Regions from separate parts of the Mesorhizobium sp. M1403 genome, predicted to be linked through region 2. Evidence: riboswitches for the same ligand, from Rfam matches in the RefSeq annotation. Region 2 holds a riboswitch; each other region holds the start of a gene.

Region 1 (5,228 bases), on a different contig from region 2:
AACTTCGCCACCGCGTCCGACTGGCGCACGACGAAGACCGAGGCGCTGGGGATCGCGAACTTGCCTGATGTGAAGGGTTTGTCTTCGCCGGAGTCGTAAAGAAACACACGCGTTCCCGTGCGGTCGCCGATCTTTGCCGTGATATCGGCGAGCTGCGCCTTCCAGTTCGAAACAAGCTTTCCCGCCTCCGCCTCCTTGCCAAAAATCTTGCCCAGCTTTTCGACATCACCATAGAGCAGGTCCATCGAGGCGGCGGGGCGGTTCTGGTCGAGATGGACGCAACTTTCCGTCAGCACCAGCGTCTTGATACCGTGCGGGGCCAGCGTATCGGGCGTCACCTCGCCGCCAGGCTTCATGCCGTAATACCAGCCGGCGAAGAAGAAATCGGGCTCGACGGCGACGAGGTTTTCGAGGGTCGGGTATTTCGGCGCGAGTTCCGGGATCGCGCCCTGCTCGGCCTTGAATTCCGGACCGACCTTATACCATCCGGTGATGCCGGTCAGGCCGACGATCGATGGTTGCAGCCCCAGCGCGAAGGCCATCTCCGCCATGTTCAGATCTTGGATGACGGCGCGCTTCGGCGCGGCGTCGAACGTCAGCGGCGTGCCGCAGCTATCAACGGTTACCGGGAAAGCGAAGGCGGTCTCGGCAAGCAGGAGGGAGGCAAAAGACAGTACGAGGCGTTTCACGGATATTGCTCCTTGGTCAATCGGGATGTGAAGAGGCGCGGTTCGGAACGTCGAAGACCGTGAGTTCGCGGTCTTCGGTGGGATGGCGCAGCCAAAGCACGTCAACGCCAAAAATCTCGCGGATCAACTTCTTGGTCAGCGCCTCGCACGGACTGGCAAGTGCCTGCAGGCGGGCCTCGTTCATCACCGCGACCCTGGTGGCAAATGGCGTGACAAGCGACAGATCATGAAGCACCGCCACGACGGTCATGCCAAACTGCGATACGAGTTCGAGAAGGTCGCTGCGGGCGCGCGGATCGAGATGATTGGTCGGTTCATCGAGGAACAGGATTTTGGGCTCCTGGGCGATGGCGCGCGCCAGCTGGGCGCGTTGCCGCTCGCCACCGGATAGCGAGCCGATCGTGCGGCCGAGCAGCGGCAGCAGGCCGGTTCTGCGAAGTGCTTCAATGACGATGTCGCGTTGCTCGCTCCTCCGACGCAAGCCGGCATGCGGGACGCGCCCAAGCTCGACGTAGTCGATCACGGCAAGCCGCGGATCAGGCTGGTCGGTCTGGCCAACGACCGCCATGTGCAGTGCCCGCTCGGCGGCCGAAAACCTCTCCAGCCGGCGTCCGGAAAATCTCACATCTCCCGCGCTTGGCCGCAGCGTACCGCATAGCATGCGCAGCAGCGTCGTCTTGCCGGCGCCGTTGGGGCCGATGATGGCGAGGCGGTCGCCCGGCGCTATCGAAAGGCTCACCGCGCTGACCAGGCACCGGCCATTCGTCGTCGCGCTCAGTTCACACGCTTCAAGAAGAGGCTGGGAGGCGTCCAACTTACCGTCACTTTCTCAATGGCGACGGAAGGAAGCTGGACGGACCGGCCGACAAGACCGATGTCCACGTCTCCTCCCGGCACACCCCGTCCGGTCAACTCATGCTGATGGCAGGTCTCCTGGCTCGCGGGTCTTTGCGCCATCCTGCCTTCCCAGCCTTGCCGGCCAGTGGCACTTCGGATTTTGCTAACCGCTTACAGTTGCGGGGGCAGCCACGGCCTCGATCCGAAGGATCTCACCGTGTTCCCTTTTCACCCCTTGCCTCGCGACTCGGGGACCATCACCTTTCTACCGTAGATCTCGCCGACCGCGTCGCAATGGCTTTTGATTGGGCTCGCAGGCACCATCATGCCTCTGCTGTCAACACCGGCAGACCTGTGTTCCGGTTTTTCCCTGGATGCCCAATTCGAAGACCTTTCAATGGACCAGCACGGACGAGGTCGGTCGCCAAAACATCGGAAAATTTTCAGAATCCGATCGAGATTTCAGCGCTCGAAAAGCCGAATGAAAGCGTGCTGGTGAACGGGCCTATTGACCCCACGTTTTCGCGAAGGCGCCCGGCGCCGTCTCCAGCCAAGGATCATTGCCGTCTATTGCGCCCGTTCCGGCGCCGGCCGCCACACGGAAGGAGACAACATGACTGCCGCATCCAACAGCAGGTTGAAACGTGGCCTCGTTGGCGTATCGTTCGCGGCGCTCGCCTGCGCCGCCGCCGTCACCTGGTACGCCGCCAAGGGCGAGGCCGCGAGCGCAAGGCCGGATGTGCCGGGACCGAAGCTGGTCAAGGCCGTGAAGGTGAAGCCGGCGCCGCAGGCGGATAGCCGCCTCGCCATCGGCGAGGTCCGCCCGCAACGCGAAAGCGATCTCGGCTTCCGCTTGTCCGGTAAGCTGGTGCAGCGCATGGCCGCGATCGGCCAGACGGTCAGGAAGGACGAGGTGCTCGCCCGCATCGAAGACCAGGATTACCGCAACCGCTTACGCAGCGCCGAGGCCGATGTCGCGGCCGCGCAAGCCGTTCTGGTCGAGGCGCGTGCCGCCGAAGCCCGCCTCGGAGCGCTGCTCGCCAAAGGTTTCACGACGCGCGCCAGCTACGATGCGACGTTGAAGAACCTTCGCTCCGCGCAGGCCAAGCTGGACTCGGCAAGGATCGGCCTGGAGATGGCCAAGGACCAGCTCGCCTATACCGAACTGCATGCGGATTTCGACGGTGTGGTGACGGCGACCGGCGCCGAGGAAGGCCAGCTCGTCACCGTCGGGCAGATGGTCGTGCGCATCGCCGATCCGCAAGCCCGCGACGCCGTCTTCTCGATCGCCGAGGCAGCTTTCTCGAATGTCCGCAGCGCCGGGCATCCGCCGGAGATCATGGTCTCGCTGCTGAGCAACCCGGCGATCTCGACACCCGGCGTCATCCGCGAGGTGTCGCCTGTGGCCGATGCCGTCACCCGTACCTTCCAGGTGAAGGTTTCGCTGGGCAACGCCCCGGATGAAATGCGCTTCGGCAGCAGCGTCGCGGGCCGTGTCAACGAATCCAGCGCGCCTGTCGTGGTGTTGCCGGGAAGTGCGCTGTTCGACAAGGACGGCAAGCCGGCCGTGTGGGTCGTGGGCGCTTCGTCGGCCGTCGAGCTGAAGCCCGTCGTCATTGACCGCTACGAGACCGAGCGCGTCGTCGTCAGCGGCGGCCTGGCCGAAGGCGACGTTGTCGTAACCGCCGGCATTAACCGGCTGCGCGAACACGAAAAGGTTCGCATCGCGGCAGGAGAATCCAGATGAGCCCGTCACAAACGAAAGTCCTGATCGCCGGCGCCGGACCAACCGGGCTGACGCTTGCCCTCTGGCTCACCCGTCTCGGCATGCCGGTCCGCATCCTCGACAAGGCAGCAGGTCCAGGCGAGACATCGCGCGCGCTCGCCGTCCAGGCCCGCACGCTCGAGTTCCACCGCCAGGTCGGCATCGTCGAGGATGTGCTTGCTGCCGGCGTGCGGCTGGAGCAACTCACCGTACGCACGCCGGCCGGCATCGCCGCAAAGCTGCCGCTCTCCGACTTCGGCCGCGGCATCAGCCCGTACTCCTTCGCATTCGCGCTGCCGCAGGACATTCACGAGCGCGTCCTGATAACGCATCTCGAGCGCGCCGGCGTCGAGGTCGAGCGCAGCACGGAGCTTGTTGCCTTCGATGACAGGAGGGACTCGGTTATTGCCACGCTGAAGAGGCACGGTCGGACCGAGACTGTCAGCGCCGCCTATCTCTGTGGATGCGACGGCGCCCGCAGCACCGTGCGCCATGGGTTGAACATCGGCTTCCCCGGCGGCACCTACGAGCAGGCCTTCTATGTCGCCGACGTCATGGGCAGCGGCGCGGTCACCCGCAACGGCATGGACACGACGGTCAGCGCCTACGGTTTCGCGATCGTCATGCCGGTCAGGCAATCCGGTTCGCTGCGTCTGATCGGCATCGTGCCGAAGGCGCATGAAGCCGACGAGACGATCACCTTCGAGGCGATCCGTGCCGATGTCGAGCGCGACACCGGCATTGCGGTGGACAAGGTCAACTGGTTCTCGACCTACCGCGTCCATCACCGTGTTGCCGAACGCTTCCAGATCGGCCGCGCGTTCCTCTGCGGCGATGCCGGCCACATCCACAGCCCGGCCGGCGGCCAGGGCATGAACACCGGGATAGGCGATGCGGTCAACCTCGCCTGGAAGCTCGCTGCCGTGCTGCAAGGCCGTGCGGACCAGCGCCTGCTGGACAGCTACGAGGCGGAACGCATCGCCTTTGCCCGGAAGCTGATCGACAGTACCGACACGGCGTTCCGCTTCATCACCAGCCGCTCGCGCCTGGTCGGCCTGTTTCGCCGTTATCTGATGCCGAAGATCCTGAACTTCCTGCTTCACACGTCGTTCGGCTCCCGCGCCTTTTTCGGGTTGATCTCGCAGGCAGCCATCCAGTACCGCGCCGGGCCGATCAGCGCGGGCACAGCTGGCCAAATCCGCGGCGGCGACCGCCTGCCCTATGTCGCCTACGGCAGCGGCGACAATTTCGAGCCGCTGCGTTCGCTGGACTGGCAGGTCCATGTCTATGGAGAGACGAATGCCGAGTTCCGGGCGATGCTCGCCTCGACCGGCATCCCTATTCACGTCTTCGCCTGGTCTGAGAGGGCGAAGGCCGCGGGCCTCCACCGCGATGGCGCCTATCTGGTCCGGCCCGACGGCCATATCGCGCTGGCCTCCACGGTTCAGGAGGCAGCCGCGTTCCAGCGCTACCTCGCCGGGCTCGCGATCAGGCCACGGCTGGCCGAACGTGCGCCGTACCGGATTTCAGGCACCATGCACAGCCTGGCCTGACAGCTGAATCAAGCAGCGCCCGCCTAACCAGCGGCGCTGCCCAAATCCCGATCACCAATGTTCCCGACTGCCGGTGCAGACCGGTCGCGCGCCGCGTCGGCGCACCATGAACAGGAGTTGCATCATGAACAGCTTCAATCTTTCCGAATGGGCGCTGCGCCACAGGAGCTTCGTTGTCTACCTGATGATCGCGGCCGCGCTCGCCGGCATCTTTGCCTATTCCCGCCTTGGCCGCGAAGAGGATCCGCCCTTCACCATCAAGACGATGGTGGTCAAGACGCTGTGGCCGGGCGCCACGACCAGCGACACCGTCGAACAGATAACCGATCGCATCGAGAAGAAGCTCGAGGAGCTTTCCAACCTCGACTACGTCAAGAGCTATAC
Region 2 (5,228 bases):
GGCGGACCTCCTCCCATTTGCGTGTTTTGAGGCCACAGTCCGGGTTTACCCACAGTTGGGAATCCGACAGTCGCTCGCGGGCAAGCATGACGAGATCCGAAATCTCGCCGACTTCCGGGACGCGTGGTGAGTGAATGTCGTAGACTCCGGGACCGATTTCGTTCGGATATTTGGAGCTCGTGAAGGCGTCCAGCAGTTCCATCTTCGAGCGCGACGTCTCAATCGAAATGACATCCGCATCCATTTCAGCGATCGCGTCGATGATCTCGTTGAACTCCGAGTAGCACATGTGGGTATGGATTTGAGTCGCGTCCTTTACACCCGTTGAAGCGATCCGGAAGCATTCGACAGCCCAGTCGAGATAGTCTTTCCAGTCAGACTGGCGCAGTGGCAATCCTTCGCGAAACGCGGCCTCATCGATCTGGATCATCCTTGCGCCGGACCATTCGAGATCCGTCACCTCGTCGCGGATGGCGAGCGCGATCTGGCGGCATGCTTCGGAGCGGGGTACGTCGTCGCGAACAAAAGACCAGTTGAGAATGGTCACCGGGCCTGTGAGCATTCCCTTCACAGGGTTTTCCGTAAGCGACTGGGCGAATTGCCACCAGCGCAGCGTCATCGGCTTGGGCCTCGATACGTCGCCGAAGATGATGGGGGGGCGCACGTAACGCGACCCATAGCTCTGCACCCAGGCATGCTGGGTGAAGGCGAAGCCGGACAGCTGCTCGCCGAAATACTGTACCATGTCGTTTCGTTCGAACTCACCGTGCACCAGCACGTCCAGCCCGATCTCTTCCTGCCAGCAAATTGCAGCCTCGATCTCCTTCTTCAGGAAGGTCTCGTAGTCGACATGGCTCAGCTGGCCGTTCGCATGAGCGGCCCGCGCCCTGCGTACCTGCGGCGTCTGCGGGAAGGACCCGATGGTCGTCGTCGGGAACGGCGGCAGCCCGAGCGTGCCGGCCTGGACTCTGGAGCGCTCGGCAAAAGCGCTCTCTCGTCGCTTCATGCTGTCGTCAATGCTGGCGATCCGCCCCTCAACCAGCGGGTCATGGATCTTCGTGGATGTCACGCGAATGGCGGCAGCCTCGGCAGACGCTTTCAACGCGCCTGCCACCGCATCCCTGCCTTGGGACAGGGCCCGGGCAAGCAACACCAACTCGTCGGTCTTCTGGGCCGCGAAGGCGAGCCACGACCTGATGTCCGCGTCGAGTTCCGTCTCCATGCGGAGGTCGATCGGCACATGCAGCATCGAGCAAGAAGGCGCGATCTCGACGCGGTCCAAGGGCCAGCCGGCGACGATCGGTTTGATGCGGTCGAGAATGGCGGGCAGGTTCGCACGCCAGACGTTGCGGCCATCGATCAAGCCAAGCGAGAGCACCAGATCCTTCGGTGCGAGCCGACCCACCGTTTCCAGCTGTTCGGGAGCGCGCACGAGATCAATATGCAGCCCGGCCAGGGGCAGAGAAACCGCGGTTTCGAGATTGTCTCCCAGCGGCCCGAAATAGGTAGCCAGCATGATCTTCAGCTCGGGCGCGGCTTTCGACAGCTGGCCATAGGCGAATTCGAACGCAGCTCGTTCGTTCGGGTTCAGATCGAGGACAAGCGCTGGCTCATCGATCTGCACCCAGTCGGCTCCAGACAGCTTCAGCCTCTGCAGGAGTTGCTCGTAGACGGGCAGCAGCCGCGGCAGGAGCGCGATGGGATCGAATCCTTCGGCAGGCGATTTCGCCAGCTTGAGGAAGGTGATCGGTCCAAGGATGACTGGGCGTGTGTGAACGCCGAGAGCTTTAGCCTCGATGAAGTAATCGACCGGTTTCGTCGACGAGAGGGCGAACGTCTGATCATCGTTGAGTTCCGGCACAATGTAGTGATAGTTGGTGTCAAACCACTTGGTCATTTCCATCGCGGTTACATCAGACCGATGAGCCGCCTGCTGGTGACCAGCGTGTCGACAATCCTCCGTCTGACCCTGGTTGCCCCGCGCCATTGCGAAGTAGATGTCAAGTGGAACCTCGCCGCTATTCCAGCCGTAACGGGATGGAACGGCGCCGACCATGGCTGCGGTGTCGAGCACATGGTCGTAGAGCGAGAAGTCGTTCGACGGGATTTTCGACACGCCGCGATCGTGCTGCTCCTCCCAGCTAGCGGCACGGAGCGCCTTCGCGGTCGTGAGAAGGTCGGCAGCGGACGATTTTCCGGACCAGTAGCTTTCAAGCGCGAATTTCAGTTCTCGCCGACGACCGAAGCGGGGCACGCCGAGCGTTGCTACAGGAATTTGCTGAAAGACAGTCATGCCAGACCCCGATGGTTGGGGCGTCGGTCACAAGGAAGGCGCTAGCAGGCCGGCACGAACGCCAGGCTGCAGCGGCCACCGAGACATCCCGCCCGTGGACGTAATTCGCCGTGGCAGGTCTCCTGGCTCGCGGGGTCATAGCCTCTACCCGTCTTCCCAAGGCTATTCGCCTCAGTGACATGAGTGGGGTTGGCTCGCCGCTAACAGTTGCGGGGGCAGCGCCGGCATCGCACCGGCTTCCCTCTTAGCTCCGCTGCGGCAGCGCCGTACGGAGAACCACGACGCGGGAGACAATTACAGCAGTTCGCTTCTTTGTCAACGCCGCATAAAGAAATGTTTATGTCGTTATGTTAAATTTCCGTTGGCATGTTCCAAAGGTCGCCTCGAAAGCGAAAACTGTGGAAGCCTTGAGCGGCCGGTAAATCAAAGCAATGACGCACGGCGCCCTTGTCCAGGAGGATAGGAGTTCGTCGGCTGCCGGCAGCAAACATACCGGCAAGCGCCGTGGTGCTGCTTAGCGCATCATGCGAACCACCTCGGCGTCGAACTTCGGCTCCGAGGTTCCGACCGCTTCGTTGGTGATCTGCTCGCGACCATATTCGGCTCAATGGCGAGGCTGTTGCCCATGTGGAAGCTGTTGGCCGTGATGCCCTCGGTGATACGACACAACGATTTCGAGGGGAGCACCCGAGGCCAGGCGCAGCGGCGTGTTGCGAAGTGATCGAGGCCAATGTCTCGAACTGCTTGTTCGCAGCCCACCGGCTCAAGGTAACCCGCCTTAAACCACCGGGCCAGCTCAAGTCCTGTCCAAATGAGGCCTGAGCGGCAAATCGTCGTGCACGCGCACGGTTTGGCGTTCGATCTTGTGATGCGTCTTGGGCGGGCAATCGCCACGGTGCAGCGCGCAGAAGCGGTCCCCAATTGGGAAGCCGAGGGCGTGAGGGCAAGCCAGCGCCACAGGCGGAAGGAGACTTGGACCTGTTTGCCCTGCTGGACCACAAGTTCGCGACACAGGGCCTCAAGGAGAAGACCAAGAGTGATTATGCGCGGGACCTCGCCAAATTCATCAAAAGCAGCGGGCAGTCAAAGTTCGGCGCCGATTGACATGGAGATAGCCATCGCGGCGGACCGCCCAGGCGGACCGCAAGCCGGAATACAACCGGGTGCAGGCGGCCAAGCTCGTCCACAAGATGGCGTCGGGCACACACCGGCGATGGGAGAGCGGACCGTGGAGTGCAGGAACTTCACGCCTATCCACGCTCCCGTGGACGTGTCCTGCGGCACATCGGCAGCGATATTGAGGAGGCAGTTGAGCTTCTGGTCGAGCACTCTTACCTGCCACTACCTACGCTTAACGTCATCTCGTACTGAAAACGCCCCACGCAAGGTCGAGGTGTAACATGCGCCCTTCGTGGATGGTTCTAAGCTTCCTCGGGCGCGGTCAATCTGTGATAACGGTCGCTTGGAACCTCCATCACCGCGACGCGATCAAGGTTGGCGTATCGCGCTCGGTAGTAACCTTCTTCCTCCACTTCGGCGAAACTACACTGGGGAACGTCAAAGGTCGCAGCTTCCAATCCGAAGAAAGTCGTAGCGGTTTCTTCATCCAAGAAGTTCCACTCATCTTCTCCGTCGTCATATGTGACGCGAACATAGGAGGCCATGCGCACGGCTTCCTGATCACCCATCTCTGCGATGATGGCATCGCATTCTTTCTTCAGCTTTCCTGAAACCTCACCCTTATCCCAGTCATCCAAAGCCCGATAGATTTCTGGATGATAATACTCTGGCATCTCCTCTACATCGTCACCGATAAGCTCAATGGTGCGGACATATTGCGGATTTATCAAGAGTATTTTGTTGTCAAGGCTCCAACAATACAGCCATGGCCTGCTTGTGTTATTTCTACGAAGATTATGAAGTTCCTTCAACTGACGTAAAATCGATTCACGCGCCTTTTCATCGATAGGATATTGGCGGCTGCCAACAGTCGTCTTGATTCTGAGGGTGCCGTATCGCGTTTCGGCATCGGCAATTGCAAACGGGCTCGTGCGCCACTCCTCGACATCAATCTTCCAGCCCAGCAGCTCCTCGACCGTGCATTTCAACGTGAGACAAAGGTCCTTGATCTGCTCGACGTTCAACTGCGTTTTGCCTGTTTCCCAACGGGCCACAGTCTGTTGCGTCGTTGCCATCTGCTCTGCCAAATCTTTTTGAGTCATGCCCAGTCGAACCCTAAGCTCTTTCATGTTCATAACTCACCTCGCGTGTTCAACACACGCATTGTGGATGAATTAATCTAACACGTCAAGCGTGTTCAAAAATCGCAGCATGTGTTTTTAGGGCGTCTTCGAGGCTCAGCCGTTCGTCACCACTTGCGCAAGACACAGGGCTGGTACACAGCACGAATGGGCGATCAAAAATTACTGCTGAAATTCAGATAATTATTGTGGGCGAGTCTGGATCTCTCTGATCGACACGATAGTCGACCATCACCATGATCGGACCGCTTCGTGGCCGCAGGTCAAGTTGCAGCGTCGGTTCGCTGAACTTGTTGGTCGGATCCAGATTGAGCTTTTCAAAATCCGGCTGACGCAGAAGGATGCCCATCAGTCCCCCAATCACAAGAACCAGCTGGCGGACGAGCAAGGCTCCCGAAACACCTTGGACATCCGCCAGTTCGCCCCAAAGCCAGCTTCCCGCCGCCATGCCGCCGTATGTGGCCGTCTGATAGAGTAGAGAGGGCGCGTCCAACCACCCACCGCGGCGCCGAAAGCTGCACTGTGACGTTAAACAGCGAGAATGATTGAATCCAGGCCGCACCGGCTGGCATGAGGAGCAGACAGCTCAGCCCAACGTGCTCGCTCCATGCCCGAAAGAAGCAGCTGATCGCCAATACAAAGAACGCACCGCGAATGACCCATTCGTTGGAGAG
Region 3 (5,228 bases), on a different contig from region 2:
ATGCCGGATCGATCTCGCTTTCGCTCTTGAAGGAAATGGCGCCGGCCAGGATGCGGCCGTCGAGCTCGGGCAGGACGACATGCATGGCAAGGTCGGCGGGCGCCAGGCCGCGCTGGTTGTTCTGCCAGATGTCGCGGCGGGTGGTCGCGACGACGACCTGGAACACCGGCACTCCGGCGCGGTCGAACAGCGTCTCGACGCCGGGTTCGGCGCCCGAGGCGAAAGCTGTGGCGGTGATGATGGCGGCAGGGTTCAGCGCGGCAAACGCGGTTTCGACAAAGGCGAGCGATGCCGCGTCCTTGAGGCTGGAGACGAAGATGGGGACCGGCGCTATGCCACGCTGCCCGAGCGCCTCGACAAGCGCATCGATGGGCGCGACATCGGCGGCGAGCAGCATCGAGCGGTAGAACAGGATGGGGATGATGGGGGCGGGTTCGGCGGACGGTAGGTTTAGGCTGCGTTCCGTCGCGCCCCCCTCTGTCCTGCCGGACATCTCCCCCACAAGGGGGGAGATCGCCTGGTCATCGTCGCCTTCGTCAATGTTCGATGTTGCAGAAGTCGCGAGACGGTCAGTGACAGCCGATCTCCCCCCTTGTGGGGGAGATGTCCGGCAGGACAGAGGGGGGCGCGAAGGAATGCCGACGCTTGATAAGTCCATTCTTTCTATAACGCCGCGTCCCGGCTCGTAAAATCCCGCCTTTGGCACGCTGACAGGTTCAGCGACCGCCGCACCCGATCCGGCGAGACTTGCCAACCTCTGCACCAGCGCCGTCATATTCGCCGGGCCACCTTCGCGGAAATAGTCGAGCAGACCATCAAGTTCCTGGCGCGGCAGCGTCGAGCCTTCGATCAGCCGCAAATCCTCGTCGTGGCTCTCGCCCGGTAGGAGCGCCAGCTTAATACCGCGATTTCGCGCGACAACGGCAAGCTGGTCGCAGCCGTAGCGCCACCAGTCGTAACCGCCGAGGATGCGGACCAGGACGACCTTGGCGTGGCGGGCGACGCTGTCGATCCAGAGGTCGACGGACATCGGGTGGCGCAGGTCGCGCAAGGCGGCGAGCCGCATCGACGGCAGGCGGTCCGCATCTGCCTTCCACGCCGCCGCCAGCCCGGCGAGGTCGCTGTCGGTGAAGGACAGCGCCACGACATCCGCAGGCGTTTGCCTGAGATCGACAGGCTCGGCGAGATCGTCGAGCGAGGCGGATGTGGTGGTGAGGATGTGCATCGCGGCTCGTACCTGGGATCAGCCGGCGAGGATACGCTCGATCGCCGGGCGGTTCAGCCCTTTCAGGCCGATGACGACGAGGCGCGAGCGGCGATCGTCTTCAGCGGTCCAGGCGCGGTCGTAATAGTGGTTGACGCGCGGACCGACGGCCTGCAGCAAGAGCCGCATCGGCTTGCCGCCGACGTCGACGAAACCCTTGACGCGCAATACGTTTTCTTCCTCCGCCGCCGTGGCGACGCGTTGTGCCAGCTCGTCCGGGTTGGACACCGACGCAATGTCGATGACGAACGAGTCAAAGTCGTCATGTTCGTGGTCGAGCTCGTCGTCGTGATGGGTCTTGCGGTTCTCGATGTCGTCCTCGACGGCGAGACCAAGGCCGAGCAGCACCGACGGATCGACCTTGCCTTGCGAGGTCGGCACGATCTTCACCGCCCGCGCAACATGCTTGCCGATGACGGCATTGGCGCGCGCCGCGCCGGCTGCGTCCAGCAGGTCGCTCTTCGACAGGATGATCAGGTCGGCACAAGCGAGCTGGTCTTCGAACACCTCCTCGACAGGATCGTCATGGTCGAGCGTCTCGTCCTGCGCGCGCTGCGCCTGCAGGGCGTCCATGTCGTTGGCAACGCGGCCATCAGCCAGCGCCGGCCCGTCGACGACGGCGATGACGCCATCGACCGTGACGCGGCTTTTCACCGACGGCCACTGGAAGGCCTGGACCAGCGGCTTGGGCAGGGCCAGCCCGGACGTCTCGATCAGGATGTAGTCGACCTTCGGCGTCAGCGACAGGATCTGGTCGAGCGCGGGGACAAAGTCGTCGGCGACAGTGCAGCAGATGCAGCCATTGGCCAGCTCGACGATGTTTTCCTCGGGGCAAGTGTCGATGCCGCAGCCCTTCAGGATCTCGCCGTCGATGCCGATATCGCCGAACTCGTTGACGATGATGGCCAGGCGCTTGCCTTTGGCGTTTTCGAGCAAATGGCGGATCAGCGTCGTCTTGCCGGCGCCGAGAAAGCCGGTGACGACGGTGCAGGGGACGCGCGAAACGTTGGCGGCCGAATCTGGGGAAGTCATATCAAGTCCTTCAAAAGGTCGAGGGGAGGGATGCGGGCAACCAAGCCGCGCTTCAGGCAATCGGGACGGCCGCGCCACGGAATGAGGCCGTCCGTCGAAGTAGCGAACAGCTTTGCCCCCGTCACCAGATCGGTGCCGCTGGTCGTGGTCAGGTCGCCGAAGACATAGCTCCAGCAGCCGTCGCGCAGCATCGCGGCGCTGAGCCGGCGCTTGCAATTGCCGAGGCATTCGACGGTGCGGATTTTAATGTTTTCGCTGGAAGCGGCGCGGCGCGTGTCCTCGGCGAGCAGTTCGCCGGCGCGGGGATGAGCGTCCGAACCGGTCTCGTCACGGCAGGACGAGCAGACGATGACGGTGACGCCGGCCGGGGAATCACCATGGCCGGACAATAAATCCGCTGTCTCAGCCGGAAAACTGCTGTCGCGTTCCAAATCAGGCTCCTTGCCCGGAAAACCCGCCAGGCGATCGGATTCTTATGTCCTAGACGGCAGGTCTCCTGGCTCGCGGGTCATCGCCTGGGTGCCGCCTTCCCGGGAATATCCCAGTGGTTTTCGGCCTTGGCTCGTCGCTTACAGTTGCGGGGACAGCCGCGGATTTGAAATCGAGATTTCGCACCGCATTCCCTCTTGGCCCTTGCCGTTGCGGGCAGGGGACCGTCTGGAACGGATTTAGGCTTGTGAAGGCAGTCGTGTCAACGCACGTCTATGACGCGGCGATATCTGCGAGCGGCTGGCCGAGGTCGCCGGCAGCCGTCACCTCGATGCGCTCGAGCCCGAGCCAACCCTGCATCTGCTTCAATTCCTCGAAAAGGGCGGCGGCAGTTTGCGGCGGGGCGCCGGGCTCCGAATAGGCGGCATGGACGCGCAATACGCCGGCCGGGCGGTCGGCCCTGAGGTCGACGCGCCCGACGATGCTGTCGCCGAGCAGGAACGGCAGCACATAATAGCCATACTGGCGCTTTTCGGCCGGCGTGTAGATCTCGATGCGGTAGTGGAAGTCGAACAACCGCTCGGTGCGCGACCGCTCGAAGACGACGGGATCGAACGGCGCAAGCAAGGCGCGCGCCTCGATCCTGCGCGGCAAACGGGCGTCCTTGTGGAGATAGGCTGTTTTGCTCCAGCCTTCGACGCTCACCGGCAACAGGTCGCCAGCCTCGACCAGTTCCTCGATGCGGCCCTTGATGTCGGCGGGCGAGAGGCGGAAATAGTCGCGCAGATCGCCCGCCGTGGCGACGCCATGGGCGCGGGCGGAGATGCGCAGCAGTTCGCGGTGGGCGTCCGCGGGGGACGGAACTGGCAAAGCGAGTACCGTTGGCGGCAGCACGCGCTCCGGCAGATCGTAGAACCGCTCGAAACCACGCCGGTGCGCCGTGGTGATGCGGCCCGCCCAGAACAGCCATTCGAAGGCATGCTTGGCATGGCTCCAGCCCCACCAGCCGCCCGAGCCCTTCTGGCCTTCGAAAGCCGACGCCGCGATCGGGCCTCGTTCAGCGACCTCGCGATAGATGTCCTCAATGTAGGCGGCGTGCTCGCGGCCCCATTTTGCCAGTCCGCTGTACATTTCCTCGCCGCGCTCGGCCCGCTGCATGCGCCAGCGCATCAGCGGATAGGTCTCGACGGGCAGGAACGAGGCTTCATGCGCCCAATATTCGAAGACCATGCGCTTGTGTGTCACCGCGGCGTCGTCGAGCAGCGCCAGCTTGTAGGGGCCAAGCCGCGAATAGAGCGGCATATAATGGGCGCGAACCACGGCGCTGACGGAATCGATCTGCAGCAGGCCGGTACGGGCAAGCACCCGGGCCAGATGCCGGCGGTCAGGCGTGCCGCTGGGGCGCGGGTCATTGAATCCCTGTGCCGCAAGCGCAATGCGACGGGCCAGGGCAAGCGAGATTTTTTCCTTCATGAAGGCGGTATCCGGACGATGTTAGACAGAGAAAATGACCTGCGATTCCGCCCCATGCTAGCAAGGTTTTGGCGGCATCTATGTCAGGAGAGAAAAGTGGAGTGAAAAGTGAAGGAAATCAAACAGGAGCGGATCGGACCAGTTTTCCCGGATATGCCGTCCAGCACCGCGATTTGAACAAGGTTTGACTTGCTTCGCCGAAAGCGCTGCGCTAACCCTCGCCGCGTTGCAGCATAGAGCCCCCTTAAAACGGTTCAGTGGTTAATCTGTCACGCTTCCGCAAGTGGGTCCGGTGCTGTAATCAGAGTGGATTGGCCGCCAACGGAAAACTGCAGCATGAACGCACTTTTAGGTTCGTACCTGCCCATCGTCCTGTTCATCGGCGTGGCGCTGGTCGTCGGCCTGGCGCTGCTCGCCGCACCGTTCCTGGTGGCTTACCGCAACCCCGATCCGGAAAAGCTTTCCGCCTATGAGTGCGGCTTCAACTCGTTCGACGACGCTCGCATGAAGTTCGACATCCGCTTCTACCTGGTGTCGATCCTGTTCATCATCTTCGATCTGGAAGTGGCCTTCCTGTTTCCGTGGGCAGTGTCGTTCAGTCAGATCGGCATGCTCGGTTTCTGGTCGATGATGGTGTTTTTGGCGGTGCTGACCATCGGCTTTGCCTATGAATGGAAAAAAGGAGCGCTGGAATGGGATTGAACGACAGTTCCGGCACGCTCGTCGCGCCGAAGCCCAAGGGTCTCATCGACCCCAACACCGGCCGGCCGGTGGGGGAAGATGACCCATTCTTCCTGGAGATCAACAACGAGCTCGCCGACAAGGGCTTTCTCGTCACCTCGACCGAGGCGCTGATCACCTGGGCGCGCAGCGGCTCGCTGATGTTCATGACGTTTGGCCTCGCCTGCTGCGCCGTCGAGATGATCCATACGTCGATGCCACGCTACGACTCGGAGAGGTTCGGTGTCGCGCCGCGCGCGTCTCCTCGCCAGTCCGACATCATGATCGTTGCCGGCACGCTGACCAACAA

The links. A riboswitch is a leader RNA that binds a small molecule or an ion and turns the genes downstream of it on or off. The one in region 2 is predicted to bind cobalamin.
Region 1: linked by a shared signal. The riboswitch ahead of NKH01_RS14910 (ABC transporter ATP-binding protein) and the one ahead of metE (5-methyltetrahydropteroyltriglutamate--homocysteine S-methyltransferase) in region 2 are both predicted to bind cobalamin.
Region 3: linked by a shared signal. The riboswitch ahead of NKH01_RS00620 (DUF1636 family protein) and the one ahead of metE (5-methyltetrahydropteroyltriglutamate--homocysteine S-methyltransferase) in region 2 are both predicted to bind cobalamin.

Annotation. Positions count from the first base shown of each region.
Region 1 covers NZ_JAMYKY010000007.1:136,738-141,965, reverse strand. The annotation lists gene NKH01_RS14915 (GNAT family N-acetyltransferase) at 1-689, opposite strand, end outside; gene NKH01_RS14910 (ABC transporter ATP-binding protein) at 706-1,503, opposite strand; cobalamin riboswitch at 1,596-1,800, opposite strand; gene NKH01_RS14905 (efflux RND transporter periplasmic adaptor subunit) at 2,140-3,273, shown strand; gene NKH01_RS14900 (FAD-dependent monooxygenase) at 3,270-4,844, shown strand; gene NKH01_RS14895 (efflux RND transporter permease subunit) at 4,969-5,228, shown strand, end outside.
Region 2 covers NZ_JAMYKY010000020.1:98,121-103,348, reverse strand. The annotation lists gene metE (5-methyltetrahydropteroyltriglutamate--homocysteine S-methyltransferase) at 1-2,293, opposite strand, end outside; cobalamin riboswitch at 2,389-2,589, opposite strand; gene NKH01_RS26110 (hypothetical protein) at 3,266-3,397, shown strand; gene NKH01_RS26105 (helix-turn-helix transcriptional regulator) at 3,715-4,548, opposite strand; partial or broken gene NKH01_RS26100 (MFS transporter) at 4,757-5,228, opposite strand, start outside.
Region 3 covers NZ_JAMYKY010000001.1:114,087-119,314, forward strand. The annotation lists gene NKH01_RS00610 (cobaltochelatase subunit CobN) at 1-1,225, opposite strand, end outside; gene cobW (cobalamin biosynthesis protein CobW) at 1,244-2,296, opposite strand; gene NKH01_RS00620 (DUF1636 family protein) at 2,293-2,727, opposite strand; cobalamin riboswitch at 2,766-2,969, opposite strand; gene NKH01_RS00625 (winged helix-turn-helix domain-containing protein) at 2,999-4,198, opposite strand; gene NKH01_RS00630 (NADH-quinone oxidoreductase subunit A) at 4,535-4,900, shown strand; gene NKH01_RS00635 (NuoB/complex I 20 kDa subunit family protein) at 4,891-5,228, shown strand, end outside.